Regions from separate parts of the Pseudomonas sp. 43A genome, predicted to be linked through region 1. Evidence: predicted binding sites of a transcription regulator. Region 1 holds the regulator's gene; the other holds the start of a gene.
What was found. The regulator FliA, encoded in region 1, starts transcription of late flagellar genes. The targets are predictions, from matches to a motif close to CTAAAGTTTNNNNNNNNNNNGCCGNTAA.
Positions count from the first base shown of each region.

Region 2: the regulator FliA is predicted to act here: its motif matches at 6,453-6,480, upstream of HUW52_RS06020 (methyl-accepting chemotaxis protein).

Region 1 covers NZ_CP054880.1:5,281,004-5,296,973, reverse strand. The annotation lists gene HUW52_RS23135 (hypothetical protein) at 1-2,073, opposite strand, end outside; gene HUW52_RS23130 (DUF6124 family protein) at 2,267-2,626, opposite strand; gene flhA (flagellar biosynthesis protein FlhA) at 3,262-5,391, shown strand; gene flhF (flagellar biosynthesis protein FlhF) at 5,403-6,743, shown strand; gene fleN (flagellar synthesis regulator FleN) at 6,860-7,690, shown strand; gene fliA (RNA polymerase sigma factor FliA) at 7,687-8,427, shown strand; gene HUW52_RS23105 (chemotaxis response regulator CheY) at 8,594-8,965, shown strand; gene HUW52_RS23100 (protein phosphatase CheZ) at 8,984-9,772, shown strand; gene HUW52_RS23095 (chemotaxis protein CheA) at 9,827-12,106, shown strand; gene HUW52_RS23090 (chemotaxis response regulator protein-glutamate methylesterase) at 12,156-13,304, shown strand; gene HUW52_RS23085 (flagellar motor protein) at 13,304-14,044, shown strand; gene motD (flagellar motor protein MotD) at 14,057-14,947, shown strand; gene HUW52_RS23075 (ParA family protein) at 14,991-15,779, shown strand; gene HUW52_RS23070 (CheW domain-containing protein) at 15,782-15,970, shown strand, end outside.
Region 2 covers NZ_CP054880.1:1,356,137-1,372,106, forward strand. The annotation lists gene HUW52_RS05975 (PP0621 family protein) at 1-4, opposite strand, end outside; gene HUW52_RS05980 (outer membrane protein assembly factor BamD) at 131-1,147, opposite strand; gene rluD (23S rRNA pseudouridine(1911/1915/1917) synthase RluD) at 1,299-2,261, shown strand; gene pgeF (peptidoglycan editing factor PgeF) at 2,258-2,980, shown strand; gene clpB (ATP-dependent chaperone ClpB) at 3,110-5,674, shown strand; tRNA gene HUW52_RS06000 (tRNA-Asn) at 5,972-6,047, shown strand; tRNA gene HUW52_RS06005 (tRNA-Pro) at 6,057-6,133, shown strand; tRNA gene HUW52_RS06010 (tRNA-Lys) at 6,139-6,214, shown strand; tRNA gene HUW52_RS06015 (tRNA-Pro) at 6,312-6,388, shown strand; gene HUW52_RS06020 (methyl-accepting chemotaxis protein) at 6,553-8,178, shown strand; gene HUW52_RS06025 (hypothetical protein) at 8,240-8,647, opposite strand; gene HUW52_RS06030 (NAD(P)/FAD-dependent oxidoreductase) at 8,929-10,227, opposite strand; gene HUW52_RS06035 (DUF3094 domain-containing protein) at 10,291-10,464, opposite strand; gene HUW52_RS06040 (MOSC domain-containing protein) at 10,516-11,043, opposite strand; gene HUW52_RS06045 (DUF1780 domain-containing protein) at 11,040-11,666, opposite strand; gene HUW52_RS06050 (energy-coupling factor ABC transporter permease) at 11,784-12,473, shown strand; gene HUW52_RS06055 (hypothetical protein) at 12,539-12,754, shown strand; gene yacG (DNA gyrase inhibitor YacG) at 12,761-12,961, opposite strand; gene coaE (dephospho-CoA kinase) at 12,958-13,581, opposite strand; gene HUW52_RS06070 (A24 family peptidase) at 13,578-14,450, opposite strand; gene HUW52_RS06075 (type II secretion system F family protein) at 14,452-15,669, opposite strand; gene pilB (type IV-A pilus assembly ATPase PilB) at 15,672-15,970, opposite strand, start outside.

The DNA.
Region 1 (15,970 bases):
ATCGAGATCAAGTCTGAATAGTGAGGAACGGTCTGCAAGTAGTGTCGCGAAGCCGAACTTCATATGAAAACTTTGAAGATGAATTATACGTATTTGATATAATGACCCAGAGCTGTCTCTAATGACGTGCACTGTAAAGCTGTTGTCAAGTTTTACAGGAGCGTTTTGTATAAATGTTTGCTGTGATCTGCCTTCCCATGTTTCAAGTCCAGAAGTTTTTTTCAGCTTTCGAAGAGTGAGCGAGCGTTTTGGGCACGCTACTCTCTCTGCCAGATTATTGTCAGGGGTGAAGTCTATAGTAAGTGTCGCTGTTATTTTGCTCTCATTTTTTAATTTAAGGAGTTCGCTCCTTAGTAAATCGGACTTCACTCCATTAGTTAGATCATCATCGATGACGGTGTGGCTAGGCAGCAGATAAATGATATGGGGGGAGTCGTCGTCCTTAAAACCGTGTGCCGTCAACTCGACTTTTTGGCCTGCCATCATGCCTATCCACGGTGCGACTTTAACTTGGGCATCACCTTCGAAGTGAGCAAGGTTTAAATCTCCTTCATCTGTTGCCTGTGGGACTTCAGGAGTTGGTAGCCGAAGGTCTTCATCGACAATCTTCAGCACGGTAACCGTGACCGAGTCTGATTTCCCAGCCTGCCCACCATTGCGATTCAAGTTCCAGCGCAGCTCGATCACCTTTCCATGTCGAGCCGCCAGAAACGCCGCGCTCAACACCGTATCCACCTGTTTGTCGCTGTTGAACTCCACCAAAGGAAACTGCGGCGAGCCCGCCGGCGGATTAACTTCCACCAGTCGGGCGCGGTCTGTTGTCCGTGCTTCAAGGTACTCGACGCGAACGGTCACCCCGTTCGGATGGGCCAGCACATCGATTGGATCAACGGCGCCCACTAGAAACGGCGGCAGCAACCCGATGATCGGATTGCCGATGACATCGGCTTTGGCGGGGTTGGATGTCGCAAAGATCTCGCCGCCGCGTATCAGCTCATATTTTCCACGCACCGTGCTGCCAGCAATCACTTTGGCATTGGGCACCATCAGTTTGTAGGTGAACGGAATGCGCCCGACATCGGCCTCAACCGTGTGCGACACGATCGGGGCGCCGGGTTGGGTGGCGGTGTAGGTCACACGGATTTTGTCGTTGGCCTGCCATAGTGGGGCGAACGTATGCACCAGTACGGTGAGATCCTTGCTGCCCAGCTTCGTCAGATCGATGGTGCTCGGGTCATCGCTCGGATCGTCCGGGTCTTCGGCCAGATCGGGGGCGACCAGTCGGGTTTCCTTCAGGTGCACATCGACCTCCACCGTGCCCGAGTAAGGCGAGTCGGTGTCTGGCCCGTTGCCAAGCTGATCGGTGACGGTGTAGGAAAAGACAAACTTCGAATTGTCCCCGGCCTGCTGGAATACATCTTCCCCAACCATCACGCAAATTTTCGTCGGCTCGGCTGAAGGGCTGGTCGGGGCTTCAGCGGCAGTGACGGTTCGCACAACATCCTTGCCGTTGCAGTTCAAACGGATTACGTCGTAAGCCCGGCAGTAGGGGTAGGCAAAGCACACCTGCACGCCTTGTTTGGCGCGCTCGGCATCGATGCCGTCGTCGATCACGTCCTGCGGCAGGATCAGTTGCAGTCTGGAATGAGCGCCGTCACCGGGCGTGAGATCTTCTTTACCGGGGCGGATGTCGTTGTACAGCAAGGTCAGATCCGGCGTTGAGGTGCCAATGTTCTGGCTGCCACGGGTGATGGTGTAAACGAGAGTGTTGACGCCAGTGGTCAGCAGAAGGCCTTTGGGCAGGTAGAGGGTATGAACGGCATTTTCCTCGCCGGGCTGGATGGTTTTGGTGGCTTCGGTACTGGCTTTGTTCAGCACCAGGCGAATCACATCGCCGGCATCGACCGTACCGACCTGCGGAGGATCGACGGCGATGGTCAGGCCCATGGGCTTGAGGTCGTATACGTGTTTGGGTACGCCATAATGGGCGCCATCTACCGGCGTAGTCGCTTCGGGAGCGCGGGGAGGGTAAAGCGCCAATGCGGCGTTGTCGGGCGTTCGGGTTGTGGTCATGACTGACGCTCCTGAGCGGTGAAAGGGTCAGGTGTCATCAAAGCGCTTAATCGCAGATTGCACACCTGTCAGATCTGACAGGTGACGGCGGTTTTGCGACGAGTGGTCGTTTGCTGTATGAAAAGCTGTGTTGCCTGTAAGTCAGTCTTCGTGAGCAAGCTCACTCCCACAGGAGGGCATCAGTGGCGACGCGTTAATTCGGCAATTCCAAGTTATCCAGCGCCCGATTCACCGCCAGTTCCCCGAGCATGATCAGCTGCGCGATGCCCAGCAGCGTCCTGCGCTGCGACGCGGGTATGAGGTGGGCGAAGTCATGGGCGATGGTTCTTGCAGAAGCGAGTGTTTCGCTGGCATCGGCCAGCAGTTCTTCGTTTTTGAAGTCGGCGGTCACGGCGTACATCCGGCGTGTTTTACGTGGCGGTGGGGTGGAGCCGGGTGGGCAGAGGTAGTGATCGAGGGCGCGGTCGGCGGCTTCGTGGAGTTTTTTTGAATCGAGGGATTCGTAGGGGGAGGTGGGGTCGGTTTCGGGTGGGTTGGGTGTTGGTTTGATCATGGTGAAGCTCCTGGAGTCATTGGAGTTGCCAGCGTTCGCTGCGAGACGAATGAGGGGGGCAGCTATACGCGGGTCGCAGACCGGGACTCTAGAACCGGCAGACCCGAAGGTCTCCCACGTACAGCCGCCTTAAAAAAGCGGGTGTTGTGCGTCCAGAGATCGACGGGCTGCGAGACCCGATCGCTGATTCGTCAGCGACCGATCCACAATAGAACCCGCCCCCCAAGGCGCACAAACCGGCGGATTCTGGCTTGGCTGTAGGCAAAGGCGCAAGGATTTGTAGCCTTGAAGGCGTGTCTGAAGGTGTCTTTTAAACAGCTTCGTTTAAATCGAAAAATTTGTGCCGGATATAAGGGCCTCTTCGCGAGCCGGCTCGCTCCCACAAGAGACTGCATTCCAAATGTGAGAGTGAAATGCACACCAAATGTAGGCCTTCGCCTGCTCGCGATAGCGGAGTGTCAGTAGGCGAATTTGTTGGATGACACACCGCTATCGCGAGCAGGCTCACTCCTACAGGGAGCGTGTTTATCCCTTCCTGTTTCAATCCTTGGCAAAAGTTGGAAAGCTTCTTGCAGTACCCGCCGTGAGCCCGCTCTGGGCGTCAAAAGTTTGCTTTAAAGGAACGGGGAAAACCGGTGGATCGCTCTCAGTTATTCAACACTGCTCGCACAAACGTTGCCGACCTCAGTCGAGGCAATCTGGGCGTGCCGTTGCTGTTGCTGGTGATGCTGGCGATGATGATGTTGCCGGTGCCGCCGTTCCTGCTCGACGTATTCTTCACCTTCAACATCGCCCTGTCGATCGTCGTTCTGCTGGTCTGCGTTTACGCGCTGCGACCGCTGGATTTCGCCGTGTTCCCGACGATTCTGCTGGTCGCGACGCTGCTGCGGCTGGCGCTGAACGTGGCTTCGACGCGGGTGGTGATGCTCCACGGTCAGGACGGCCACGCCGCTGCCGGTAAGGTGATTCAGGCCTTCGGTGAAGTGGTGATCGGCGGTAACTACGTGGTCGGTATCGTGGTCTTCGCGATTCTGATGATCATCAACTTCGTCGTGGTGACCAAGGGTGCCGGGCGGATTTCCGAGGTGAGCGCGCGCTTCACCCTCGATGCGATGCCCGGCAAACAAATGGCGATCGACGCCGACCTCAACGCCGGTCTGATCGACCAGAACCAGGCCAAGGCGCGCCGTCAGGAAGTCGCCCAAGAGGCCGAGTTCTACGGTTCGATGGACGGTGCCAGCAAGTTCGTCCGTGGTGACGCCATTGCCGGCCTGCTGATTCTGTTCATCAACCTTATCGGCGGGATGGCCGTCGGTATCTTCCAGCACAACATGAGCTTCGCCGACGCCGGCAAGGTTTACGCGTTGCTGACCATCGGTGACGGTTTAGTGGCGCAATTGCCATCACTGTTGTTATCTACAGCCGCGGCGATCATGGTGACCCGTGCTTCCGGTTCGGAAGACATGGGCAAGCAGATCAATCGCCAGATGTTCGCCTCGCCGAAAGCGCTGGCGGTGGCGGCAGGGATGATGGCGGTCATGGGCCTGGTGCCGGGTATGCCGCACTTCTCGTTCCTGACCATGGCCGCGCTGGCCGCTGGCGGTGCCTACCTGTTCTGGAAAAAGCAGAACGTTGCCAAAGTTGTGGCGCTGGAAGAGGTCAAGCGTCAGCAGGAGCTGCTGCCGTCGCCGGCCCGTGCCATGGAAACCAAAGAGCTGGGCTGGGACGACGTGACGCCAATCGACATGATCGGTCTGGAAGTCGGTTATCGCCTGATCCCACTGGTGGATCGCAATCAGGGCGGGCAATTGCTGGCGCGGATCAAGGGCGTGCGCAAGAAGCTCTCGCAGGATCTGGGCTTCCTGATGCCGACCGTGCACATTCGCGACAACCTCGACCTGGCGCCAAGCGCCTATCGCCTGACCCTGATGGGGGTGATCCTCGCCGAAGCCGAGATCTATCCGGATCGCGAACTGGCGATCAACCCGGGCCAGGTGTACGGCACGCTCAACGGTATCAACGCCAAAGATCCGGCTTTCGGCCTGGAGGCGGTGTGGATCGAAATTAGCCAACGTGCGCAGGCACAATCGCTCGGTTACACCGTGGTCGACGCCAGCACCGTGGTCGCGACGCACTTGAACCAGATTCTGTACAAGCACTCCAGTGAGCTGATCGGCCACGAAGAAGTGCAGCAACTCATGCAATTGCTGGCCAAAAGCTCGCCGAAACTGGCTGAAGAACTGGTGCCGGGCGTGGTGTCGCTGTCGCAACTGCTCAAAGTGCTACAGGCGCTGCTGGCCGAACACGTGCCGGTGCGCGATATCCGCAGCATTGCCGAAGCCATCGCCAACAACGCGGCGAAGAGTCAAGATACCGCCGCGTTGGTGGCTGCTGTGCGGGTCGGCGTATCCCGCGCCATCGTCCAAAGCATTGTAGGTACTGAGTCGGAGCTGCCTGTGATCACCTTGGAACCAAGGTTGGAACAAATATTGCTCAATAGTCTGCAGAAGGCAGGACAAGGCTCAGAAGAGGGCGTTCTGCTGGAGCCAAGCATGGCCGAGAAGCTGCAACGTTCGCTCATCGAAGCGGCGCAGCGTCAGGAAATGCAAGGTCAGCCGGTGATCCTTTTGGTCGCTGGCCCGATCCGCGCGATGCTCTCGCGCTTTGGCCGCCTCGCAGTCCCTGGATTGCATGTGCTGGCCTACCAGGAAATACCGGACAACAAGCAAGTGACCATCGTTGCGACAGTAGGGCCCAACGGCTGAGGTAGTGGTTTATGCAAGTTAAGCGTTTCTTTGCCGCCGATATGCGTCAGGCCATGAAGCTGGTTCGTGATGAGCTGGGCGCTGATGCCGCCATCATTGGCAACCGCCGCATTGCCGGCGGTGTCGAGCTGACGGCGGCACTGGATTACAAACTGTCGGCGCTGGCGCCACGGGTTCCGAACATGGAGCTCGAAGACGAACTGCGCAAGACCCAATCGCGCATTGTCACCGCCCAGGCCGAACTGAGCCTGCGTGGCGAAGCCGACGGCAATAGCAATCGCCAGATCTTCGCCGGGCTGCCGTTGACGGCTGGCCTGCCGCTGACTGCCGCTGAACCGCTGAGCGAGCCGACTTACGCCGCCCCGGCGCGTCCAGCCCCGGCGCCTGCGCAGTCCTCCGGCGGTGTTGATCCGCGCGCACTGGATTCGATGCGTTTCGAATTGAACAGCCTGCGCGAGCTGATGGAAGTTCAGCTCGGCACCCTGGCCTGGAATCAGCTGCAAGGCAGCCGTCCGGCGCAAGCCAACCTGTATCGCCGTCTGCAACGTATCGGCCTGTCCGGTCCGTTGTCGCGTGATCTGCTGGCGATGATCACTGATATCGAAGAACCGCGTCAGGCCTGGCGCATGCTCCTCGCGCATCTGGCACGGATGATTGCCGTACCGGAAGTCGAGCCACTGGAAGAGGGCGGTATCATTGCCATGGTCGGCCCGGCCGGCATGGGCAAGACCACTACACTCGCCAAGCTTGCCGCGCGTTATGTGCTGAAATACGGCGCGCAGAATGTTGCGCTGGTGAGCATGGACAGTTTCCGCATCGGTGCGCAGGAACAACTGAAGACGCTGGGCCGCATTCTCAATGTGCCGGTGACCCACGTCGATCCGGGCCAATCGCTGGTGCAGGCGCTGGATCCACTGCTGCGCAAACGCGTGGTATTGATCGATACTGCCGGCCTGCAAGCCAGCGATCCAGCCCTGCGCATGCAGCTGGAAAGTCTGGCCGGACGTGGCATTCGTTCAAAAAATTATCTGGTCTTGGCAACCACCAGCCAGAAACAGGTTCTAACCGCCGCTTATCACAGTTACAAGCGTTGCGGGCTTGCCGGCTGCATCCTGACTAAACTGGATGAAACGGCCAGCCTTGGCGAAGTGTTGAGCCTGGCGATCAGTCATGAATTGCCGGTCGCGTACCTGACCGATGGCCCACGGATTCCGGATGATCTGCATCTGCCGCGCCGTCATCAACTGGTCAGCCGCGCCGTCAGCGTGCAAATGCAGGAAGAACCCAGCGAAGAAGCCATGGCTGACATGTTCGCTGATATCTATCACAGCCCGACCAAGCAGGTAGGCTGAGGTATTCATGAACAGTTTTTGTACCTACATCGATGGTCTGCCATGCATTGTTCCGGTTGTGAACGCGCAGCCAGTAATGTGGCCTCCGTCTATGCAAGACAAGGTAAAGAAATAACATGGGCAGCATGCATCCCGTACAGGTGATCGCGGTGACCGGCGGCAAAGGTGGCGTCGGCAAGACTAACGTGTCAGTGAACTTGTCTCTGGCGCTGGCAGAGCTTGGCCGTCGGGTCATGCTGCTGGACGCCGATCTGGGACTGGCGAACGTCGACGTTTTGTTGGGTCTGACCCCTAAACGCACACTGGCCGACGTGATCGAAGGCCGTTGCGAATTGCGCGACGTGCTGTTGCAAGGCCCCGGCGGCATTCGTATCGTCCCGGCCGCGTCCGGCACACAGAGCATGGTTCACCTGAGCCCGGCGCAACATGCCGGCCTGATTCAGGCGTTCAGCGACATCGGCGACAATCTCGACGTGTTGGTGATCGACACCGCTGCGGGTATTGGTGACTCGGTAGTCAGTTTTGTACGTGCAGCCCAGGAAGTGTTGCTGGTGGTCTGCGACGAGCCAACCTCGATCACTGACGCCTACGCGCTGATCAAACTGCTCAACCGCGATTACGGCATGAACCGTTTCCGCGTTCTGGCCAACATGGCGCAGAGCCCGCAAGAAGGGCGCAACCTGTTCGCCAAGTTGACCAAGGTCACGGATCGCTTCCTTGACGTCGCTCTACAATACGTCGGCGCCGTGCCTTACGACGAAAGCGTGCGTAAAGCGGTGCAGAAGCAGCGCGCGGTGTACGAAGCCTTTCCGCGTTCCAAGTGCGCACTGGCGTTCAAGGCGATCGCGCAGAAGGTCGACACCTGGCCGCTGCCCGCCAACCCGCGTGGCCACCTTGAGTTTTTCGTCGAGCGCCTCGTGCAGCAAACGGCAGGGCCCGTGCTATGACCGCTAGCGGTATGAACTACTACAAGAAGTCGGCACGCGACGCTCAGTACGAGCTGATCGAGCGTTACGCGCCGCTGGTCAAACGCATTGCCTATCACTTGCTGGCGCGCTTGCCGGCCAGTGTGCAGGTCGAAGACCTGATCCAGGCCGGGATGATCGGCCTGCTCGAAGTCTCGACCAAATATGACGCCAGCAAAGGCGCCAGTTTCGAAACATACGCGGGCATACGAATCCGCGGCGCGATGCTCGACGAAGTGCGCAAAGGGGACTGGGCGCCACGCTCGGTTCACCGCAATACCCGTATGGTCAGCGACGCAATTCGCTCAATTGAAGCTAAAACCGGCCGTGACGCTAAAGATCACGAGGTTGCAGCCGAACTCCAATTGAGTCTCGACGATTACTACGGGATTTTGAATGACACCTTGGGCAGCCGCCTGTTCAGTTTCGACGACCTGTTGCAGGACGGCGAACACGAAGGGCTGCACGAGGATGGCGCGAGTGCTCATCTTGAGCCGTCACGCGATCTGGAAGATGAACGTTTCCAGGCCGCGTTGGCGGACGCGATTGCCAATTTGCCGGAGCGTGAGCGACTGGTGTTGGCGCTGTACTACGACGAAGAGCTGAACCTCAAGGAGATCGGTGAAGTCCTTGGCGTCAGTGAATCGCGGGTCAGCCAGTTACACAGCCAGTGCGCGGCCCGTTTGCGGGGGCGTTTGGGGGAGTGGCGAGCGCGCTGAAGGCAGTGTGGGGACACTGCGAACGAGGCTGGTGCGGTGATGAACGGCACCGGTCTTGCTCTGTTGTGCTCCAGACAGTCTTCGAGTGCTGCGCCGATTGATTGAAGTGGCGCGTCCAGGTGCTGGGCGCGTTTAAGACTGCTTGGAGGTCGAATTGAACAAAGACATGAAAATCCTCATCGTTGATGACTTCTCAACGATGCGGCGGATCATCAAGAACCTGCTGCGTGATCTTGGGTTCACCAACACCGTCGAGGCTGACGATGGCGTGACTGCCATTCCAGTGCTCAACAGCGGAAGCATCGACTTTCTGGTAACGGACTGGAACATGCCGGGCATGACCGGTATCGACCTGCTGCGCCACGTGCGTGCCGATGAAAAACTCAAGCACCTGCCCGTGCTGATGGTGACTGCAGAAGCCAAGCGCGAGCAGATCATTGAAGCCGCTCAGGCCGGTGTAAACGGCTACGTAGTCAAACCTTTCACGGCTCAGGCGTTGAAAGACAAAATCGAGAAGATTTTCGAACGCATCGGCTGATGAACGCGCGGGGGAGCTATGGAGCATAACGAATCTTCACAGGGCGATTTCGAGTCGACCCTGAAAAAACACGCGGTCGAACTGGTCGAAAGCCTTGAAAAAGGCAGGTTCGGCGACGCTGTGCAACTGATCCATGAGCTCAATCAGACCCGTGACCGTGGCCTGTACCAGGAAGTGGGCAAGCTCACACGTGAATTGCACAGTGCGATCGTCAACTTCCAGATCGACCCGAACATGCCGCAGGCCGAGGAAGTGTCGCAAATCACCGACGCCACCGAACGCCTGGGCTATGTGGTCAAGCTGACAGAAGCCGCGGCCAACCGCACCATGGATCTGGTGGAAAGCGCCACGCCGGTGGTCAACAGTCTGGCTGACGAAGCCCAGACGTTGAGCGCCGATTGGGGTCGCTTCATGCGTCGCGAGGTCGGGGCTGAAGAGTTCCGTGAACTGGCGCGCCGGGTTGACGGTTTTCTGTCACGCAGCAGCACGGACAACCGTGCGGTGTCGAGCAATCTCAACGACATCCTGCTGGCCCAGGATTACCAGGACCTGACCGGTCAGGTGATCAAGCGTGTGACCCAACTGGTCACCGAAGTCGAAAGCAATTTGCTCAAGCTCGTGCTCATGGCCAGTCAGGTGGACCGCTTTGCGGGCATCGAACATGACCGCGCCGCGATGCTTGCAGAAAAAGATCCACAAAAACATCTCTCGCAGGGTGAAGGTCCGCAGATTCATGCCGATAAACGAGAAGACGTTGTGTCCGGTCAGGACGATGTGGACGATTTGTTATCCAGCCTCGGGTTCTAGAGTTTTGGAATTTTAGGTTTTTTGGGTTTTTAGACCTGTAGGAGCACCCCATTAATGAGCTTCGGCGCCGATGAAGAGATCCTTCAGGATTTCCTGGTTGAGGCCGGCGAGATTCTTGAGCAACTGTCCGAACAACTGGTCGAGCTGGAAAGCCGCCCGGATGACGCAGATCTGCTCAACGCAATTTTTCGCGGTTTCCACACTGTAAAAGGGGGCGCCGGCTTCCTTCAGCTCAATGAGCTGGTGGAGTGCTGTCACATCGCCGAAAACGTGTTCGACATCCTGCGTAAGGGTGAGCGTCGCGTTGATGCAGAACTGATGGACGTTGTCCTCGAAGCACTGGACGCGGTGAACAGCATGTTCACTGAGGTTCGTGAGCGTGCTCCGATCACCGCCGCCACCCCGGAACTGCTGGCTGCCCTGGCGCGCCTGGCCGAACCGCAATCGGCGGACGCAGCCCCGGCTTCGCCGGTGGCCGAGATGATCGAAGAACTGGTCGTCGAAGGCGACGCGTCGGGCGACATCACCGATAACGAATTTGAACAACTGCTGGACTCGCTGAACGCCGTCAAGGCTGAAGCTGAAGCCCCGGCCGCTGCCGCACCTGCGCAAACGGCCGCTGAAGCCGCGAGCGATGAAATCACCGATGCCGAGTTCGAGTCGTTGCTCGATCAACTGCACGGCAAGGGCCAGTTTGCGGTGGACGCGGTTGCGCCAGCGGCGGCAGCCCCTGCGGCTCCGGCCAAGGGCGACAGCTCTGACATCACCGACGACGAATTCGAAGCCTTGCTCGATCAGTTGCATGGCAAGGGCAACTTTGCCGTGGATGCGCTGGAATCGGCGATTGCCTCGGCACCTGCGCCAGCCGCACCGGTTGCGGCGGCGGCCGGCAGCGATCTGATCAGCGATCACGAGTTCGAATCGCTGCTCGACGAACTGCACGGCAAAGGCAAGTTCTCCGAAGTCGGCACCGCTGCTGCTGGCAGTGCTTCGACTGTCGCCACGCCTGCTGCCAAGGCACCGGCCGCTGCTGCAGCGCCCAAGCCTGCCGCCAAGCCTGAGCCGAAAGCCGAAGCGCCGAAACCGGCCGCTGCTGCTCCGGCTCCGGCTCCGGCTCCGACCCGTGCGCCGGCGACACCGCCACCGGAAAAACCGGCGAGCGAAGCCGAAACCACCGTGCGCGTCGACACGGCACGTCTCGACGAAATCATGAACATGGTCGGCGAGTTGGTGCTGGTGCGTAACCGTCTGGTGCGCCTGGGTCTGAACAGCGGCGATGAAGCCATGCAAAAGGCCGTGTCGAACCTCGACGTGGTCACCGCTGACTTGCAGACCGCCGTGATGAAGACGCGGATGCAGCCGATCAAGAAGGTCTTCGGGCGCTTCCCGCGTCTGGTTCGAGATCTGGCGCGTCAGTTGAAGAAAGAGATCAATCTGGAACTGGTGGGTGAAGAAACCGACCTCGACAAAAACCTTGTCGAGGCCTTGGCCGACCCGCTGGTCCACTTGGTGCGCAACGCTGTCGACCACGGCATCGAGTCGCCGGAAGAACGCGAAGCGTCGGGCAAGGCCCGTGGCGGCCGTGTTGTTTTGGCTGCCGAGCAAGAGGGTGACCATATCCTGCTGTCGATTTCCGATGACGGTAAAGGCATGGACCCGAACGTCCTGCGTGCCATCGCGGTAAAACGCGGGGTGATGGACAAGGACGCGGCCGATCGCCTCAGCGATACCGAGTGCTACAACCTGATTTTCGCCCCGGGTTTCTCGACCAAGACCGAGATCTCCGACGTGTCCGGCCGTGGTGTCGGCATGGACGTGGTGAAGACCAAGATTTCCCAGCTCAACGGTTCGATCAACATCTACTCGACCAAGGGCCAGGGCTCGAAAATCGTCATCAAGGTGCCGCTGACCCTCGCGATCATGCCAACCCTGATGGTCATGCTCGGCAATCAGGCGTTTGCGTTCCCGTTGGTCAACGTCAACGAAATCTTTCACCTCGACCTGTCGACCACCAACGTCGTCGACGGTCAGGAAGTGGTGATCGTGCGGGACAAGGCGCTGCCATTGTTCTACCTCAAGCGCTGGCTGGTCAGCTCCGCCGCTCACGAAGAGCAGCGTGAAGGCCACGTGGTGATCCTTTCGGTGGGCACTCAGCGGATCGGCTTCGTCGTCGATCAACTGGTCGGCCAGGAAGAAGTGGTCATCAAGCCATTGGGCAAAATGCTGCAGGGCACTCCGGGCATGTCCGGCGCCACCATTACCGGTGACGGCCGCATCGCGCTGATTCTCGATGTTCCAAGCATGCTCAAGCGTTACGCCGCACGGCGTATTTGAATCCGGGGCGGCGGGGCGACAACGTCCCGCTGCACCTAATGGAGTGTTTATGGCAGTCAAAGTCCTGGTGGTGGACGATTCGGGTTTTTTCCGCCGCCGCGTCTCGGAAATTCTTTCAGCGGATCCGAGCATTCAAGTGGTCGGCACTGCAACCAATGGTAAAGAGGCGATTGATCAGGCGCTGGCGCTCAAGCCGGACGTGATCACCATGGACTACGAGATGCCGATGATGGACGGCATCACGGCAGTGCGGCACATCATGCAGCGCTGCCCGACCCCGGTGTTGATGTTCTCCTCGTTGACCCACGAAGGCGCCCGGGTCACTCTGGACGCGCTGGACGCTGGTGCGGTGGATTTCCTGCCGAAGAATTTCGAAGACATCTCGCGCAATCCCGAGAAGGTCAAGCAACTGCTGTGCGAGAAGGTCCATAGCATCTCGCGCAGTAACCGTCGTTTCAGTGCCTACAGTGCGCCGGCTCCAGCCGCAGCACCAACGCCTGCACCGGCTCCGGTGCCATCCAGCTTCAGCAGCCACAGCACCAGTGCACCGGCACGTCCGGCACCCGCGCCTGTGCATGCACCTGCTCCAAGCCGTACTCCGGCCGCCAGCGCTTCGTCGCCCGCGCCGAAACGCAAAGCCTACAAACTGGTTGCCATTGGTACGTCGACGGGCGGCCCGGTTGCGCTGCAACGTGTGTTGACGCAGTTGCCGGCGAATTTCCCGGCGCCGATCGTACTGATCCAGCACATGCCGGCAGCGTTCACCAAGGCCTTCGCCGAACGCCTCGACAAGCTCTGCCGCATCAGCGTCAAGGAAGCCGAGGATGGCGACATCCTGCGTCCGGGCCTGGCGTTGCTCGCGCCGGGTGGCAAGCAAATGATGATCGATGGCCGTGGCGCGGTGAAAATCCTCCCGGGCGACGAGCGTCTGAACTACAAGCCGTGCGTGGACATCACCTTCGGTTCGGCGGCGAAATCCTACGGCGACAAAGTTCTGGCGGTGGTGTTGACCGGCATGGGCGCCGATGGCCGTGAAGGCGCACGTCTGCTCAAGCAGGGCGGCAGCGCGGTGTGGGCACAAGATGAGGCAAGCTGCGTGATCTACGGCATGCCGATGGCCATCGTCAAAGCCGACCTCGCCGACGCGGTGTACAGCCTCGACGTCATCGGCAAACACATTGTCGAGGCGTGTCTCTGATGGATGTTTTAAGCCTTATCGGGATCATCATGGCGTTCGTCGCCATCATCGGTGGTAACTACCTTGAGGGTGGTCACCTCGGTGCGCTGGCCAACGGCCCGGCGGCATTGATCGTACTGGGCGGCACCATCGGTGCCGCACTGCTGCAATCGCCGATGAGCGCGTTCAAACGCGCCATGCAGATCCTTGCCTGGATTCTGTTTCCGCCACGGGTCGATCTGGCCGGTGGCATCGATCGCGTCGTCAATTGGAGCCTCACCGCGCGCAAGGAAGGCCTGCTGGGCCTGGAAGGCGTGGCCGATGCCGAACCTGACAACTACTCGCGCAAGGGCCTGCAACTGTTGGTCGACGGTGCCGAGCCGGAAGCGATTCGCAGCATCCTTGAAGTGGACTTTTACACTCAGGAAGCCCGCGACATCGAAGCGGCAAAAGTCTTTGAAAGCATGGGCGGCTACGCGCCAACCATCGGCATCATCGGTGCGGTGATGGGCCTGATCCATGTGATGGGTAACCTCGCGGATCCGACGCAACTGGGCAGCGGCATTGCCGTGGCGTTTGTCGCGACCATTTACGGCGTGGCCAGTGCCAACCTGGTGTTGCTGCCAATCGCCGCCAAGCTGAAGTCAATCGCGTTGCGGCAGTCGCGTTATCGCGAAATGTTGTTGGAAGGGATCCTGTCGATCGCCGAAGGTGAAAACCCTCGCTCCATTGAGTTGAAGCTGCAAGGCTTCATGGATTAAGGGAATAACCTCATGGCTCGTCGCAGGCATCAGGAAGAACACGTCAATCACGAGCGCTGGCTCGTCTCCTACGCGGACTTCATCACGTTGCTGTTCGCGTTCTTCGTGGTGATGTACTCGATTTCGTCGATCAACGAAGGCAAGTACAAGGAAATTTCCGAAGCGCTGGTCGGCGTCTTCAAAGACTCCGACCGCGCGCTCAAACCGATCCAGATCGGCGACGAGCGGCCGAAAACCGTGACCCCGGCCAAGCCGCTGGTCAAGGACGCCGAGCAGATCGACGCCGGTATCGCCGGCGCCAGCGATCCGCTGAAAAGCATCGCCGATGACATCAGCGCCGCGTTCGGCGACTTGATCAGCTCCAACCAGATGACCGTGCGCGGCAACGAGCTGTGGGTCGAGATCGAACTCAACTCCAGCCTGTTGTTCGGCAGCGGCGATGCGATGCCGAGCGACATCGCCTTCAACATCATCGACAAGGTGGCGGCAATCCTCAAACCGTTCGACAACCCGATTCACGTCGAAGGCTTCACCGACGATCAACCGATTCGCACCGCGCAGTACCCGACCAACTGGGAGCTGTCTTCGGCGCGTTCGGCGAGCATCGTGCGCATGCTGGCCATGCAGGGCGTGAACCCTGGCCGATTGGCATCGGTGGGTTACGGCGAGTTTCAACCGGTGGCCAACAACGCTACCGCTGAAGGCCGGGGGAAAAACCGTCGGGTGGTTCTGGTGGTCTCGCGCAATCTCGATGTACGTCGCAGTCTCACGGGCACCGGAACCGCCAATGCGCAACCGGACGCTGCGTTGAAGCGGGCTGGCACACAAACTGCACCGACCCCGGTCAAGACGCCGGGACGCGAGAGTGCCGTCAATTCTCCGTCACCCGCATTAACACGCTGAGCTATGTCTCGGTCGAGCATATCGGCCGGGAGGAACGAACTGAATGAGAGTCTGGGCAGTCGCCAATCAAAAGGGTGGTGTCGGTAAAACCACATCTTCCATCGCTTTAGCCGGGTTGCTGGCCGAGGCGGGCAAGCGCGTGGTTGTGGTCGATCTCGACCCGCACGGCTCGATGACCAGCTATTTCGGCTACGATCCCGACAGCCTGGAACACAGCAACTACGACCTGTTTCTGCACAAGGGCAGCGTGCCGCAAGGCCTGCCGGGGCAGTTGCTGTTGTCGACCAGCGATGAGCGCATTTCGCTGCTGCCATCGAGCACCGCGCTGGCAACCCTTGAGCGTCAGTCGCCGGGGCAGAGTGGCTTGGGTCTGGTAATCGCCAAGAGTCTGGCGCAGCTGTGGCAGGACTTCGATTACGCGGTGATCGACAGCCCGCCGTTGCTCGGTGTGCTGATGGTCAACGCCCTCGCGGCGAGCCAGCAATTGGTGATCCCGGTGCAGACTGAACACTTGGCCGTCAAAGGTCTGGAGCGCATGGTCAACACCCTGGCGATGATCAACCGCTCGCGCAAACAGGCGCTGCCGTTCAGCATCGTGCCGACCTTGTTCGATCGCCGTACGCAGGCATCGATGCACACCTTGCGTGTGCTGCGTGACAAATTCCCCGACGAAATCTGGCAGGGTTATATCCCGGTCGATACTCGTCTGCGCGACGCCAGCCGAGCCGGTGTCACGCCTTCGCAATTCGACGGCAAGAGCCGTGGCGTGCTGGCCTACCGCGCGCTGCTCAAGCACCTGTTGGCGCAACAACTTGTTCCGCAGGTGGCGTGAGCATGAATCGCCCGGTCAAACTCACCTCGCGTCCGCAATTGGCGCTGCAGTCTTATCTGGATAATTTGCTGCAGGACATTCCTGAGGAGCTGCCGCCGATCATTGAGGCTCAGCCTGAAGTTGTCGAAAGCAGCGAAACGCTGGACGAGTTCCAGGCAGCGGTACTGGAAGAGCAGGCGCGTGACGCACAG
Region 2 (15,970 bases), 2.9 Mb from region 1:
GCATGATGAGCGGCTTTTCGACTGATGATCCGGCAGTTTAGCCAAGGACCCGACAAGCGCACAGCCTATTAATGCGCGGCAATAAAAAAGGGAGATCCGCAGATCTCCCTTTTCTGTACTGCCGGTGTGATCAGTCGAACACGCCGAAAGTCATGTAGCTGAACCAGGAACGGTCGGTGTTGCTCGACTCAGGCTCTGGCTCTTCGATCACGTCGCCGTTCTCGTCTTTAGGCTTGAGCTCGTTCGGGATCGCGTCTTTCGCGTCCTGGAACTGCTTCTGCACGTCCTGATTGGCGCGGGTTTCGCCCGGCGGCAGCGGTGGACGCGATTCGATCAGGCCCAGAGTCGCCTTGCTCAGGAACGAACGGTTGTCGGCTTCGGCAACCCGTGGCACGAACTGACCGTCTTGCAGGCTCGGGTGGTTCGGGTAGTTGAGCTTCAGGGTTTCGAGGCTGGTGGCCGCCAGTTCGTCCAGGTGCAGACGCTGATAGGCTTCAGTCATCACCGCCAGGCCGTCGCCGACCGATGGGGTTTCCTGGAAGTTTTCCACCACGTAACGGCCACGGTTGGCAGCGGCTACATAGGCCTGACGGGTCAGGTAGTAGTCGGCCACGTGGATTTCGTAGGCGGCCAGAAGGTTGCGCAGGTAGATCATGCGCTGCTTGGCATCCGGCGCGTAGCGGCTGTTCGGGTAGCGGCTGGTCAGCTGGGCGAACTCGTTGTACGAGTCGCGCGCGGCGCCCGGGTCACGCTTGGTCATGTCCAGCGGCAGGAAGCGCGCCAGCAGGCCGACGTCCTGGTCGAAAGACGTCAGACCTTTCAGGTAGTAGGCGTAATCCACGTTCGGGTGCTGCGGGTGCAAACGAATGAAACGCTCGGCGGCGGACTTTGCAGCTTCCGGCTCGGCGTTCTTGTAGTTGGCGTAGATCAGCTCCAGCTGCGCCTGATCGGCGTAGCGACCGAACGGATAACGCGACTCCAGAGCCTTCAGCTTCGCTGTGGCGCTGGTGTAGCTGTTGTTGTCCAGGTCAGTCTGAGCCTGCTGATACAGCTCGGCTTCGCTGAGGTTTTCGTCTACGACTTCCTTCGATGAGCAAGCAGCGGTCAATGCGAGGATGGCGATCAGCAGCAGGTGTTTCACTTGCATGGCGGCTTGCGTCCCTATGACGGCCGCTGTCTTGGGCGGGGCCGTCCTGTTATGATGAGCGCCCCGTTGAAAAGCCTCGGGGCAAAAGACGCCGTATTTAACCACAAGCGCGCAGCCGAAACCAAAAGCTGTGCCGACGCACAGTCAGAGCATGTCCGATAAAATTGAACTTCGCGCAGAGGTGCCGTCCGAATTGGGCGGCCAACGCCTCGATCAAGTCGCTGCCCAACTCTTCGCTGAGCACTCTCGCTCGCGCCTTTCCGCCTGGATCAAAGAAGGTCGCCTGACTGTGGACGGGGCGGTCATCCGCCCGCGCGACATCGTGCACGGCGGTGCCATCCTTGAGCTGACTGCCGAGCAGGAAGCCCAGGGCGAGTGGATCGCCCAGGACATCGAGCTCGACATCGTCTATGAAGACGACGACATCCTGGTGATCAACAAGCCTGCGGGCCTGGTGGTGCACCCGGCTGCCGGTCATGCCGATGGCACCCTGCTCAACGCCTTGCTGCACCACGTGCCGGACATCATCAATGTCCCGCGCGCCGGTATCGTGCATCGTCTGGACAAGGACACCACCGGTCTGATGGTGGTGGCCAAGACCATTCAGGCGCAGACCAAGCTTGTTACTCAGTTGCAGAGCCGCAGCGTCAGCCGCATCTATGAGTGCATCGTGATTGGTGTCGTGACCGCCGGTGGCAAGATCAACGCCCCGATCGGTCGTCACGGCCAGCAGCGCCAGCGCATGGCGGTAATGGAAGGCGGCAAGCCTGCCGTCAGCCACTACCGCGTGCTGGAGCGCTTCCGTTCGCACACCCACGTACGGGTGAAGCTCGAAACCGGTCGTACTCACCAGATTCGCGTGCACATGTCGCACATCAACTTCCCGTTAGTCGGCGACCCGGCGTACGGCGGTCGTTTCCGTATTCCGCCAGCGGCGAACCCGACGATGGTGGAATCGCTCAAGCATTTCCCACGTCAGGCCCTGCACGCGCGCTTCCTTGAGCTGGATCATCCGACGACCGGTGAACGCATGAGCTGGGAATCGCCGTTGCCGGAAGATTTCGTCTGGCTGCTGACCCTGCTCAAGCAGGATCGCGAGGCATTCGTCGGATGAACTGGCTGACGCCGGACTGGCCTGCGCCGGCCAGCGTCAAAGCCTGCGTCACCACCCGCGAGGGTGGCGTCAGCGAGGCGCCGTTCGACAGCCTCAATCTGGGCGATCATGTTGATGACCGTCCTGAGGCTGTTGCCGAGAACCGACGGCGCCTGACCGATCACTTCTCTATACAGCCTGCCTGGTTGCAGCAAGTGCACGGGATCGCCGTCGCTCATGCTGATCCGGGCATTGTCGCGACTGCCGATGCCAGTTGGACGGCAACGCCGGGCATTGCCTGCGCGGCGATGACAGCCGACTGCTTGCCAGCATTGTTCTGCGATCGTGCCGGCACCCGTGTGGCGGCGGCCCATGCCGGTTGGCGTGGTCTGGCAGCAGGTGTGCTTGAAGCGACGCTCGCCAGCCTCGATGTTCCGTCTGAAGACGTTTTGGTCTGGCTCGGTCCGGCCATTGGCCCGCAAGCCTTTGAAGTCGGCCCGGAAGTGCGGGAAGTCTTCATCAATCAATTGCCCGCAGCGGCAGAAGCCTTCGTACCGAGCGACAATGCCGGCAAGTTTATGGCTGACATCTATAAGCTGGCGCGCCTGCGTCTGGCTGAACGTGGTGTCACAGCGGTTTACGGCGGCGGTTTCTGCACCGTGACCGATCCACGCTTCTTCTCTTATCGCCGTGCCCCACGCACGGGTCGCTTTGCCTCCCTTATCTGGCTCACCCGCTAAACTGTCTGATCTGCATCAACCCTCTGACGCTTGAATCTTGCAGAATCGACCGCATCTACAGTGGTATCTGGCAGGTTTCTTTATTCAGGATGGTTTTTAGGTCCGGCCTGCTCAAAAGGAAGGTGACTTATGCGAATAGACCGTTTAACCAGCAAATTACAGTTGGCCTTGTCCGACGCGCAGTCGTTGGCAGTCGGCCACGATCATCCGGCCATCGAGCCGGCGCACTTGATGCAAGCCATGCTTGAGCAGCAGGGTGGTTCGATCAAACCTCTGCTGATGCAAGTGGGCTTCGACGTCAACAGCTTGCGCAAAGAGCTGACCAAAGAGCTCGACCAATTACCGAAAATCCAGAACCCGACCGGCGACGTCAACATGTCGCAGGATCTGGCGCGCCTGCTCAATCAGGCTGACCGTCTGGCCCAGCAGAAGGGCGACCAGTTCATCTCCAGCGAACTGGTGCTGCTCGCGGCGATGGACGAGAACAGCAAGCTCGGCAAATTGCTGCTCGGCCAAGGCGTGAGCAAGAAAGCCCTGGAAAACGCGATCAACAATCTGCGTGGCGGCGAAGCGGTAAACGACGCCAACCACGAAGAGTCGCGGCAGGCGCTGGATAAATACACCGTCGACCTGACCAAGCGTGCCGAAGACGGCAAGCTCGATCCGGTGATCGGTCGTGACGACGAGATTCGTCGTACCATTCAGGTTCTGCAACGCCGCACCAAGAACAACCCGGTGCTGATCGGTGAGCCTGGTGTGGGTAAAACCGCCATTGCCGAAGGCCTGGCCCAACGCATCATCAACGGTGAAGTGCCGGACGGCCTCAAAGGCAAGCGTCTGCTCTCGCTGGACATGGGCGCGCTGATTGCCGGTGCCAAGTATCGCGGTGAGTTCGAAGAACGCCTGAAATCGCTGCTCAACGAGCTGTCGAAACAGGAAGGGCAGATCATTCTGTTCATCGACGAGCTGCACACCATGGTCGGCGCCGGTAAAGGCGAAGGCTCGATGGATGCCGGCAACATGCTCAAGCCTGCGTTGGCTCGCGGTGAGTTGCACTGCGTTGGCGCGACCACGCTCAACGAGTACCGCCAATATATAGAGAAGGACGCGGCCCTCGAGCGACGCTTCCAGAAAGTCCTGGTGGATGAGCCGAGCGAAGAAGACACCATTGCCATCCTGCGTGGCCTTAAAGAGCGTTACGAGGTTCACCACAAGGTGGCAATCACCGACGGTGCGATCATTGCTGCTGCCAAGCTCAGCCATCGCTACATCACTGACCGGCAGTTGCCGGACAAGGCCATCGACCTGATCGACGAGGCCGCCAGCCGCATCCGCATGGAAATCGACTCCAAGCCGGAAGTGCTGGATCGTCTTGAACGTCGCCTGATTCAGTTGAAGGTGGAATCCCAGGCGCTGAAGAAAGAAAGCGACGAAGCGGCGATGAAACGTCTGGAGAAACTCCAGGAAGAAATCGTCCGTCTCGAACGCGAGTATTCCGATCTGGAAGAAATCTGGAACTCGGAAAAAGCCGAGGTGCAGGGTTCTGCACAGATTCAGCAGAAGATCGAGCAGTCGCGTCAGGAACTGGAGGCCGCGCGCCGTAAAGGCGACCTCAATCGCATGGCCGAATTGCAGTACGGGGTGATCCCGGATCTGGAACGCAGCCTGCAAATGGTCGATCAGCACGGCAAGAGCGAAAACCAGTTACTGCGCAGCAAGGTGACTGAAGAGGAGATCGCCGAAGTCGTGTCGAAGTGGACCGGTATCCCGGTGTCGAAAATGCTCGAAGGCGAGCGCGACAAACTGATGAAGATGGAAAGCCTGTTGCACAAACGTGTGATCGGCCAGGAAGAAGCGGTGGTCGCCGTCGCTAACGCAGTACGGCGTTCGCGTGCCGGGTTGTCCGATCCGAATCGTCCAAGCGGCTCGTTCATGTTCCTCGGCCCGACCGGTGTCGGTAAAACCGAGCTGTGCAAGGCGCTGGCCGAATTCCTCTTTGATACGGAAGAGGCGATGGTGCGGATCGACATGTCCGAGTTCATGGAGAAACATTCCGTGGCGCGTCTGATCGGTGCGCCACCGGGATACGTCGGTTACGAAGAGGGCGGTTACCTGACCGAGGCGGTACGTCGTAAGCCTTATTCGGTGATCCTGCTGGACGAAGTCGAGAAGGCGCACCCGGATGTGTTCAACATCTTGCTGCAAGTGCTCGAGGATGGTCGCCTGACCGACAGCCATGGCCGCACGGTGGACTTCCGCAATACCGTGATCGTGATGACTTCGAACCTCGGCTCTGTGCAGATTCAGGAGCTGGTCGGTGATCGTGAGGCACAGCGTGCTGCAGTAATGGATGCGCTGACGTCGCACTTCCGTCCGGAGTTCATCAACCGGGTCGACGAGGTGGTGATCTTCGAGCCTTTGGCGCGGGATCAGATCGCGGGTATTACCGAGATTCAGTTGGGCCGTCTGCGCAGCCGTCTGGCCGAGCGCGAGCTGAAGCTGGAACTCAGCCCGGAGGCGATGGACAAGTTGATCGCCGTTGGTTACGACCCGGTCTATGGCGCACGTCCTTTGAAACGGGCGATCCAGCGCTGGATCGAAAACCCGCTGGCGCAATTGATCCTCTCGGGTCATTTCATGCCTGGCGACACGGCAACTGGCGCTGTCGAGAACGACGAAATCGTTTTCAACTGAGTCCAAGCGCCAATGAAAATTGGCAGGCCCCACATTGTGGGGCCTTTTTTTTCGTTAGGCTGTTGAACTCAAAGGAAAAGGCTTGTAAAGTGCGCCCCGCAGTCAGTCGCCAAGACGGTCTCAGCTCACTGAGTTGAAATCTGAAATAAGTTGCAAATCATTAACTTGAAAGCAATTTAGGGGGTTGACAGAGGTGTTCTAGGTTGTAGAATAGCGCGCCTCAGACACACGAACGCAGCGATGCGAACGAGTGACTAGATGCAACAAGTTTCACCGTTGTAAATTGAAATATGTAGTTCCGTGATAGCTCAGTCGGTAGAGCAAATGACTGTTAATCATTGGGTCCCAGGTTCGAGTCCTGGTCACGGAGCCAATTTCAAACCGGGGTATAGCGCAGTCCGGTAGCGCGCCTGCTTTGGGAGCAGGATGTCAGGAGTTCGAATCCCCTTACCCCGACCATTTTTGGGTCGTTAGCTCAGTTGGTAGAGCAGTTGGCTTTTAACCAATTGGTCGTAGGTTCGAATCCCACACGACCCACCATTTTTGAAACCAGTTAACACTGGGATCGAATCTTAAGATCAGAGGCCAAAAGCGCTGATCGAAGAAGGCGATCTTTGAAAGGTCGCCTTTTTTTTACCGGGGTATAGCGCAGTCCGGTAGCGCGCCTGCTTTGGGAGCAGGATGTCAGGAGTTCGAATCCCCTTACCCCGACCATATTAAAAATCCTCGTATCGAAAGATACGGGGATTTTTTTTGTCCGACAAAATCTCATTTCCCCTTCAAGTCATCATACAACCTGCCGATAGCCCGCTAACACGAGGGGACTGCCATGGCTTCGCCCCTTGAATCTGGCCAATACAAGAATAAGGGCGTGCGTCATGTTGCTTCGTCAGTTGAATATTGCTCCCCGGGCGGCCCTGGGGTTCGCCCTGATCGCGGTGTTGGTGGCCTTGCTCGGCGTTTTTGCGCTCGGGCAGATGTCGAGTATTCGCGACAGTGAAGTCGCGGTGGAAAATCAGTGGCTGCCAAGTATTCGTGGCGGCGACGAGATTCGCGAGATCATGCTGCGCATCCGCACCATTTCGCTGCGCATGGCGCTGGATCAGGATCCGGCCAACATTGCGACTTACCGCAGCCAGATGGACACCCGCGACAAGGAGCTGAGCGAGAAAATCGCCACCTACGACAAACTGGTCGACACCCCGGAAGGCCAGCAGCTATACGACCAGTTCAAAAAGACCTTCGCCGCGTATCGCAGCGGTATCGCTCAATCTTTCGCCCTCGCCGAGCAAGGCAAGCGTGATGAGTTGACCAGGTTGTTGCTGGTCGACATGAAAACCGTGGTCGATGGCTCCGGCAAGCAACTCAATGATCTGGCGGATCTGTTCGCCAAACAGGTCGCGGCCGAAAGCCAGAAGTCCGCTGCGCACTACGAAAACTCGCGCACGATCGTCAGCTTGTTCATTGCCTTGGCCGCGTTGGCCACGGTGGCACTGGCGATGATGCTCACCCGCAGCATCGTTCGTCCGCTGAGCAGCGCCGTCAGCGCAGCAGAAAGTGTGGCGCAGGGTGATCTGACCCGGCCAATCGAAACCCATGGCAACGATGAAGTCAGTCGCTTGCTCAAAGCCTTGGCAACCATGCAACAGAACCTGCGTGAGACGCTGCAAGGCATCAGCGGTTCGGCGACGCAACTGGCGACGGCCGCCGATGAACTCAATGCGGTGACGCTCGACAGCACACAGGGGCTGCAACAACAGAACAACGAAATCGAACAGGCCGCGACCGCCGTCAACCAGATGACGGCAGCGGTGGAAGAGGTCGCACGCAATGCGGTGTCGACGTCTGACGCGACCCGTCAATCCAGCGAATCGGCGCATCTGGGCCAGGTGCGCGTCAGTGAGACCGCCACTGCCATCAACGCACTGGCGAGCGACGTGCAACAGACCGGTGAGCTGGTGCAATCACTGGCCAACCAGTCCCAGGACATTGGCAAAGTGCTGGATGTGATTCGGGCGATTGCCGAGCAGACCAATCTGCTGGCGCTCAACGCGGCGATCGAAGCAGCGCGGGCCGGTGAGAGCGGGCGAGGGTTTGCCGTTGTCGCCGATGAAGTACGGGCGCTGGCCTATCGCACGCAGCAATCGACTCAGGAGATCGAGCAGATGGTCCAGGGCATGCGCAGTGGTTCGAGCCTGGCGCTGGATTCGATGCAGGCCAGTACCGCGCGGGCGACGACCACCTTGGCGTTGGCAGAGCGCGCCGGTGAAGCGCTGCAAACCATTACCGCCTCGGTCCATCAGATCCATGAGCGCAATCTGGTGATCGCCAGTGCCGCCGAAGAGCAGGCACAAGTCGCCCGGGAAGTGGATCGTAATCTGGTGAACATCCGTGATTTGTCGGTACGTTCGGCCGCCGGTGCCAACCAGACCAGTGCCTCCAGCCACGAGTTGTCGCAACTGGCCAACGCCTTGCAGGGCATGGTGCGGCGCTTCCAGTTGTAAACGGCAGACGTGAAAAAGCCGCGTTTCTGCGAAGAGAAGCGCGGCTTGGTTTTTCTGCTGATCAGGCGCCGTCTTGATCTTTCAGGTGTTCGAACAGGCCTTTTGGCATCTTCTTGCCGTTGGCTTCAAAGTTGGCCTTCACGTTGTTGTAGGCCTCTTGCTCGTCGATGAAGCCGTCATGGTTGGTGTCGATCTTGTCGAAATCGGACTTCGGCGCGACTTTGAGGAATTCGGCGCGGGAAACCTTGCCGTCACCATCGCTGTCCGTCTTGGCCATCGAAGCATCGCCACATTTGCCTTCACCGCATTTGCCTTCCGGCGCTTTCACCGAGGTTTCCGCCGACGCAACCATGTAGCCCTGCGCCAGTGGTTGAGCGGCAAACACCGAACCAGACAGCATCAGGCCACCTGCCAGTGCGGCGCCGATCAGGCCAATGGATTTTTTACCGAGGGTCGAAGTACGGGACATTTACATTCTCCTGGCTGCACAACGCAACCACACGTTAAGGACGAAAGCCTGAGCAGGTGTGCTCGGGTGTGGCCATTAAGCGGTGGCGGTGTATCGCGACTGTGTCGCGCAGCGGGGGAGTTTGTAAGCGAAGGTTAGATATTACGGACGCAGATACATTACGAGACAGAATCACAAATCAAATGTAGGCCTTCGCCTGCTCGCGATAGCGGTGTATCAGACAACATCGTTTGTCGTTTGACACACCGCTATCGCGAGCAGGCGAAGGCCTACAAGGTCTTTTAGTGCAGTTTCAGACGCGGCTCGGTGCCACGGCCAATCTTGCTACCCAGCATCAACATCGCCGTGCGGAACGGCCCGTACAGCGCCATCTGGTGCATGCGGTACAGCGACACGTAAAACATCCGCGCCAGCCAGCCTTCGAGCATCACGCTGCCGGTCAGGTTGCCCATCAAGTTACCCACCGCCGAAAAACGCGACAGCGAGATCAGCGAGCCGTAGTCGGTGTACTTGTACTCCGGCAGGGTCTTGCCTTCGATGCGCAATTTCAGCGACTTGGCCAGCAGCGACGCCTGTTGGTGCGCGGCTTGTGCACGCGGCGGCACATTGCGATCGGTGCCCGGTTGCGGGCACGCGGCGCAGTCACCGAAGGCGAAGATGTTCTCGTCGCGGGTGGTTTGCAGCGTCGGCAACACTTGCAGTTGATTGATGCGGTTGGTTTCCAGGCCGTCGATGTCCTTGAGGAAACCCGGTGCGCGAATACCGGCAGCCCAGACTTTCAGGCTGGCCTTGATCTCATTGCCATCGGCCGTGATCAGGCTATCCGCCGTCACTTCACTGACCGAGGCGTTGGTCATGACATTGACCCCGAGCTTTTCCAGGGTCTTGTGCACCGGCCCGCTGATGCGCTCCGGCAGGGCCGGCAACACCCGTGGGCCGGCTTCGATCAGAGTGATGTGCATGTTTTCCGGTTTGATCCGGTCCAGACCATACGCCGCCAGTTCATGGGCGGCATTGTGCAGTTCTGCCGCCAGCTCGACGCCCGTGGCGCCAGCGCCGACGATCGCTACGCTGATCTGCTCGATCACATCGGTTTGCCCGGCGTGTGCACGCAGGTAGTGATTCAACAGTTGCTGGTGAAAGCGCTCGGCCTGTTTGCGGGTATCGAGGAACAGGCAGTGCTGCGCCGCGCCCTGAGTGCCAAAATCGTTGGTGGTGCTGCCGACGCTGATTACCAGCGAGTCGTATTGCACTTCACGCGCCGGGACGAGCTCTACGCCGTTTTCGTCGTAGGTGGCGGCCAGCTGGATTTTCTTCTGCGCGCGATCGAGCCCGCTCATGCGCCCCAGCTGGAACTCGAAGTGGTTCCATTTCGCCTGGGCAACATAGTTGAGTTCGTCTTCGGAAGAGTTCAGCGATCCGGCGGCCACTTCGTGCAGCAAGGGCTTCCAGATGTGCGTCAGATTGGCGTCGACCAGCATCACACTGGCCGTGCCGCGCTTGCCCAGGGTCTTACCCAGACGGGTAGCCAACTCCAGACCGCCGGCGCCGCCGCCGACAATAACAATACGATGGGACATAGGGATAGCTCGCAAGGTTTTTAAAGGAAATCGGTGCGGTTACCCAAGCGAGCGCCAAGCTGCTCATAGCGTCAGGTAACTGATAAATCGGCTCAACAGGCCCAGACCAATGGTCACTGCCAGCACCAGCACGAGGAGCATCCACGGCCGGAAAGGCCGGCGCTCGACTCGGTGTTGGGACAGTTGCAGGTACTCTTCGACATGTTTCTGGTCTTCGGGGTTCAGGCGGCTGGTCATATTTGCCTCGTCAGGTAGACGTTGCTGAATGGGCAGAAGCTACAGCGGTTTTTATCCGGGGTTGAACGCAGCATAGCCGCTGTCCGGAACCGGCTCGACGCTTATACGGTCTTCGAGGCGAATGATCCCGCTTTGTAACACCCGCGCGGTAATTCCGCCATGTCCGCGCACCGCTTGAAAGGTGCCGGGGCCGAGGTTGTTCTGCAGCCGTGCGCAGGGCTGACACCAGCCCGTGGTTTCGAATATTGCCTGACCGATGCGAAAGCGCCGACCCTTGAGACTAAACAAATTGATACCGCTGATAACGAGATTGCGCCGCAGATCTTCAGGCTTGACCGGCTGATCGTGTGTGCGTCCCATCAAAGCGCTGATCACCGCCAGATGTTCCCACTGGATCAGGGTCACCTGCCGCGCGTTACGCACACCGGGGCGGGCGTGGTCGCCGGTCAGTCCTGCTTCCAGTCGCGCCTCCACTGCATCGAGTTCGATCATCGGCCCACGGGATTCGGGGCGCACGCCAATCCAGCGCACACATCCGGTCTGCGGTACATCGGCGATCAATTGCTGAAGTGGTGTCACAGGCTGATTCCCACGTCAAAGACAATGCTGCGACCGAGGTTGCTGCGCAGGAAGTCCGGTGCATCCGGGTGGGCGAACAGTACGCGGGCGAAGGTCGGGCCGACCAGGGACAGCGAGCGCCAGCCCTGACGGAGATATTCGGTGGGCGGGGGGAAATGGCTGTTCAGATCCAGTACCTCACGTTTAAGACTGGCGAAGGCGATGATGTCCAGTTCGCCCAGATCCATGCCGCGTTCCTTGTAGTTGTGCGCTTTTTTGCGCAACGTCGGCGCCAGTCGCAGCAGAAATTCGTTAGCCGGAATCCGCTTGGGCTTGGCTTCGCGGCGCACCAACTGGCTGAGAGAAAAAGCGCTGCGACGTCGCTGCAACTCATCGCGCCATTCGTCGTTGAGCCGGCGTCCCTCGTCGAGCACGAAGAACACCTCGAAATTGGCATCGCGAAACAGCACGTCCGGCGGCTCGCCGGCCGGCGCGAATTCGTCGGCACGGTAGGGGATGTTCAGGCCTTGCAGCAGGCGCTGGCAGACCCAACGCTCACGCTCCCATTTGCGGGCATTGGACAGAAAGGCGTTGGCTTGCTCGGCCGCGATGGTCAGCAGGCGTAAATAATCTGAGTCATCCATAGGCCCAAGCTTAGCGTTCAAATGCGACAAGCAGAAAGCTTTGCTTGGCTGATGCTCATCGGGTGGCGGTGTAGACTGCGGCGAAGGACATCAACCCACAGATAAAGTGAGGGAATCATGATCGGTGCCGAACTGTTGTCCTCGGCGAGCCTGACGCTCGGCTGGCTGATTTATCTGCCGGTGCTGCTCTGGGCGATTGCGCGCGCGCCGTGGGTCGAGTTGTTCAGTGACAGCCGGCGTCAGCATCTGTTGTTCGGTACGGTATTCGCGTTGTTTCTGTTGTGGCTGGTGCGCAGGGATTTCGACACCGGCGTGTCCTATCACTTTATCGGCATGACCGCCGTGACATTGCTGCTGGATTGGCCGCTGGCAATTGTCGGAGGCCTGGTCGCACAGATCGGCCTGGTGCTACTGGGTCGTCAGGATCTGCTGGCGGTCGGGGTCAATGGCTCGCTGCTGATCCTGTTACCGGTGTTGATCACTGAATGTGTGGCGATCCTCGTCGAGCGCGCGCAGCCACGTAATCCGTTTGTTTATATCTTCTGCTCCGGATTCTTCGCTGCGGCGTTGTCCGCGCTGTTATGTCTGATCCTGAGCCTGACGCTGCTGTGGTACGACGGTCTCTTCGCCATGCCGGAGTGGCTGGAAGACTTCATCGGTTATCTGTGGCTGCTGCTGTTTCCCGAGGCCTTCATCAACGGCATGGTCGTCAGTGCACTGGTAGTGTTCTGCCCGGAATGGCTGGAGACGTTCAACCGCACGCGCTACCTTTCGGCGCCGTGGAAGGACGACGATCCCAAGTCTTGATCCATATCAAATCCGCCATGCGCGGGAAATTTCATGCTCGCACAAATCCCTCCAGGAGCAGCGGCATGAGTGTGTACGAGTGGGCAAGGCAGGAAACCCGGCAGAGTCTGGACATGGCGCAGGAAGTGGGCTTCGACCCGGGCTTGAGTTTGCGCGCCTTGCTCAGTGCAGTGGTGCAGCAGAGCAAGGCTGTGCGCAACGCCGAAGACCTGGCCGACGAGTTGCGTTTTCTCGCGGAAAATCTCGACGACGAACAGGACTACGGCTTTATGCGGCCCTGATCGGGATCAGTGGCGCGGATCGAAATCGCCGGAAAACAGTTCGTCCTCGGCATCCGGTGCGACCGGAATCTTGTGTTCTTCCGACGCCCAGGCGCCGAGGTCGATCAGTTTGCAGCGATCGGAGCAGAACGGACGGAATTTGTTCTCGGGGGTAAATTCCACGGGGGCGCCGCAGGTTGGGCATTCTACGGTTGGGATCTGGCTCATGCTTGGCCTCCGGATAAAGTCAGGTAAAAGTGATGCAGGCGCTCGACTTCACTGTGCAGCCAAGCGAGGTCGCGGTCGTTGACCACCACGTCGTCGGCGCGGCTCACACGGTCTTCGCGGCTCGACTGAGCCTTGAGAATCGCCTGAACCTGCTGCTCGCTGGTCTGGTCACGCTGCAAGGTACGTTCGATCTGCAATTGTTGCGGGGCGTCGATCACCAGGATGCGTTGGGTCATCGTGTATTGCCCGGATTCGATCAACAGCGGCGAAACCAGCATCGCGTAAGGCGATTTTGCCAGCGCAAGGTGATGAGCGATTTCCTCGGCGATCAACGGATGCAGCAGGGCTTCGAGCCAGCGGCGTTCTTCCGGCACTTCAAAGATCAGTTTGCGCAGGGCGGCGCGATCCAGCGTGCCATCGGCCAGCAGCACGCCGGGGCCGAAGTGTTCGGCAATCTTTGCCAGCGCCGGACGCCCCGGCTCTACCACCCAGCGCGCCGCGTGATCGGCATCCACCACGTGGATACCCAGGTCGATGAAGTGCTGGGCCGCCGCGCTTTTGCCGCTGCCGATGCCGCCGGTGAGGCCGAGAATCCAGGGTTTTTCCACAGGGGTATTCATTTCAAACCGACAAACTGCCAATAGAAGTCGGTTATTTGACCACCCCAGAGCAAGGCAATCCAGCCGGCAATGGCCAGATAGGGGCCGAAGGGGATCGGTGTCGAGGTTTTCTGTTCGCGCAGGCGTAGTAAAATCACCCCGATAATGGCTCCGACCAGTGATGACAACAGAATCGTCAGTGGCAGAATCTGCCAGCCACCCCACGCGCCGAGTAGCGCCAACAGCTTGAAATCACCGTGGCCGATGCCGTCCTTGCCGGTGAGCAGTTTGAACAGCCAGAACACTGACCACAGCGCCAGGTAACCGGCCACCGCGCCCCACAGCGCATCGTGCAACGACACGAACAAGCCGAAACTGTTGACGATCAACCCCAGCCACAACAACGGCAGCACCAGCACATCGGGCAGCAGTTGATGTTCGGTGTCGATCAGACTCATCGCCAGCAGACCCCAGGTAAGGACAATCAGCAGGCACGCCGGCCAGCCAAAGCCGAAATGCCAGGCCACGAATGCCGAGAGCAGAGCGCAGGCCAGTTCGGTCAGCGGATAACGTTTGCTGATAGGTGCAGCGCACGCGGAACAGCGCCCCCGCAGCCACAGATAACTGAGCAGCGGAATGTTTTCCCACGGACGGATCCGGTGGGTGCAGTGCGGGCATTCGGAGTGCGGCAGCATCAGGTTGTAGGTCGGCAGTGGCGTCTCGCCGGGCAAGCCGAGTACGTCGTGGGCCTGCTGGCGCCAATCGCGCTCGAGCATTTTCGGCAGACGCCAGATCAGCACGTTGAGAAAGCTGCCGACCACCAGACCCAGCAACAGGGCAGTGAAGACAAAGGCCAGCGGATACAGGGCAAACAGTTCGTCGATAAGCATGTCAGATCGCTGAGCCGAGTTGGAAAATCGGCAGATACATGGCCACCACCAGCCCGCCGACGATTACCCCCAGCACGACCATGATGAATGGCTCCATAAGGCTGGTAAGATTGTCGACCATGTTATCCACTTCCTCCTCGTAAAACCCCGCGACCTTGTCGAGCATTTCGTCCAGCGCGCCGGACTCTTCGCCAATCGCCGTCATCTGCACGGCCATGTTGGGGAAGACCCCGGTGCTGCGCATCGAGAAATTCAGCTGCATGCCGGTGGAGACGTCCTGGCGAATGCGCAGCACCGCGCGCTTGAACACAACGTTGCCTGTGGCGCCGGCCACCGAGTCGAGCGCTTCCACCAATGGCACACCGGCAGCAAACGTGGTCGACAGGGTTCGGGCAAAACGGGCGACCGCTGACTTGTACATCAGCGTGCCGACCAAGGGTAGTTTCAACAGCCAGGTGTCTTTGCGATCACGTAGCGCCTGGGAGGTTTTCAGTGCGTGACGAGTGCCGAAAATCGCCGCGACCAGCGCGCCAAGAATCGCCCACCACCATTGCTGCATGAATTCCGAAAGGCTGATCACCATCAGCGTGAAGGCCGGCAGCTCAGCACCGAAACCGGAAAAAACCGACTGAAACTGCGGCACCACTTTAACCAGCAGAATTCCGGTCACAACCGCTGCGACCAGCACCACGGCGGAGGGGTAAGTCATGGCTTTCTTGATCTTGGCCTTGAGCCGTTCGCTTTTTTCCTTATAAGTCGCGACCCGTTCGAGCAAGGTGTCGAGCGCGCCGGACTGCTCGCCGGCATCGACCAGGTTGCAATACAACTCGTCGAAATACTGCGGCTTCTTGCGCAGGGCTGTGGCAAAGCTGTTACCGGCCGCGACCTCCTGTTTGACCTCGTCGACCAGCTTGCGCATGGCCGGGTTTTCAAAGCCTTCGCCAATGATGTCGAACGACTGCAGCAGCGGCACACCTGCCTTCATCATGGTCGCCATTTGCCGGGTGAACAGAGCGATGTCCTGGGCCTTGATGCGTTTGCCAAAACTCAACAACGACGCGGATTTTTTGCGCACCTTGCCGGGATTGATCCCCTGTTTACGCAGTTGTGCCTTGATCAGCGCCGGGTTTTGTCCGCTCAGCTCACCGGTGACTTTGCTGCCTTTCCTGTCCGTACCTTCCCAGGCGTAGATACTGATTTTTGCTGCCTTGACCGCCATGTTCAGTCCTTGGTGACCCGGTTGATTTCTTCAAGGCTGGTGATGCCTTGCATGGCTTTGTGCAGCCCTGAGGTGCGCAAGTCGTCGAAGCCGTCGCGGCGCATTTGAATGTCGATTTCCAGCGAGTTGCCTTCGGCCATGATCAAGCGTTGCAACTCCGGTGTGTTTTTCACCACTTCATAAATCCCCACGCGTCCCTTGTAACCGCCGTTGCAGTGATCGCAACCGACCGGCTCGTAGATCGTGAAATGGCCGATGCGTTCCTCGGGGAAACCTTCCTTGATCAGGGTTTCGCGTGGGA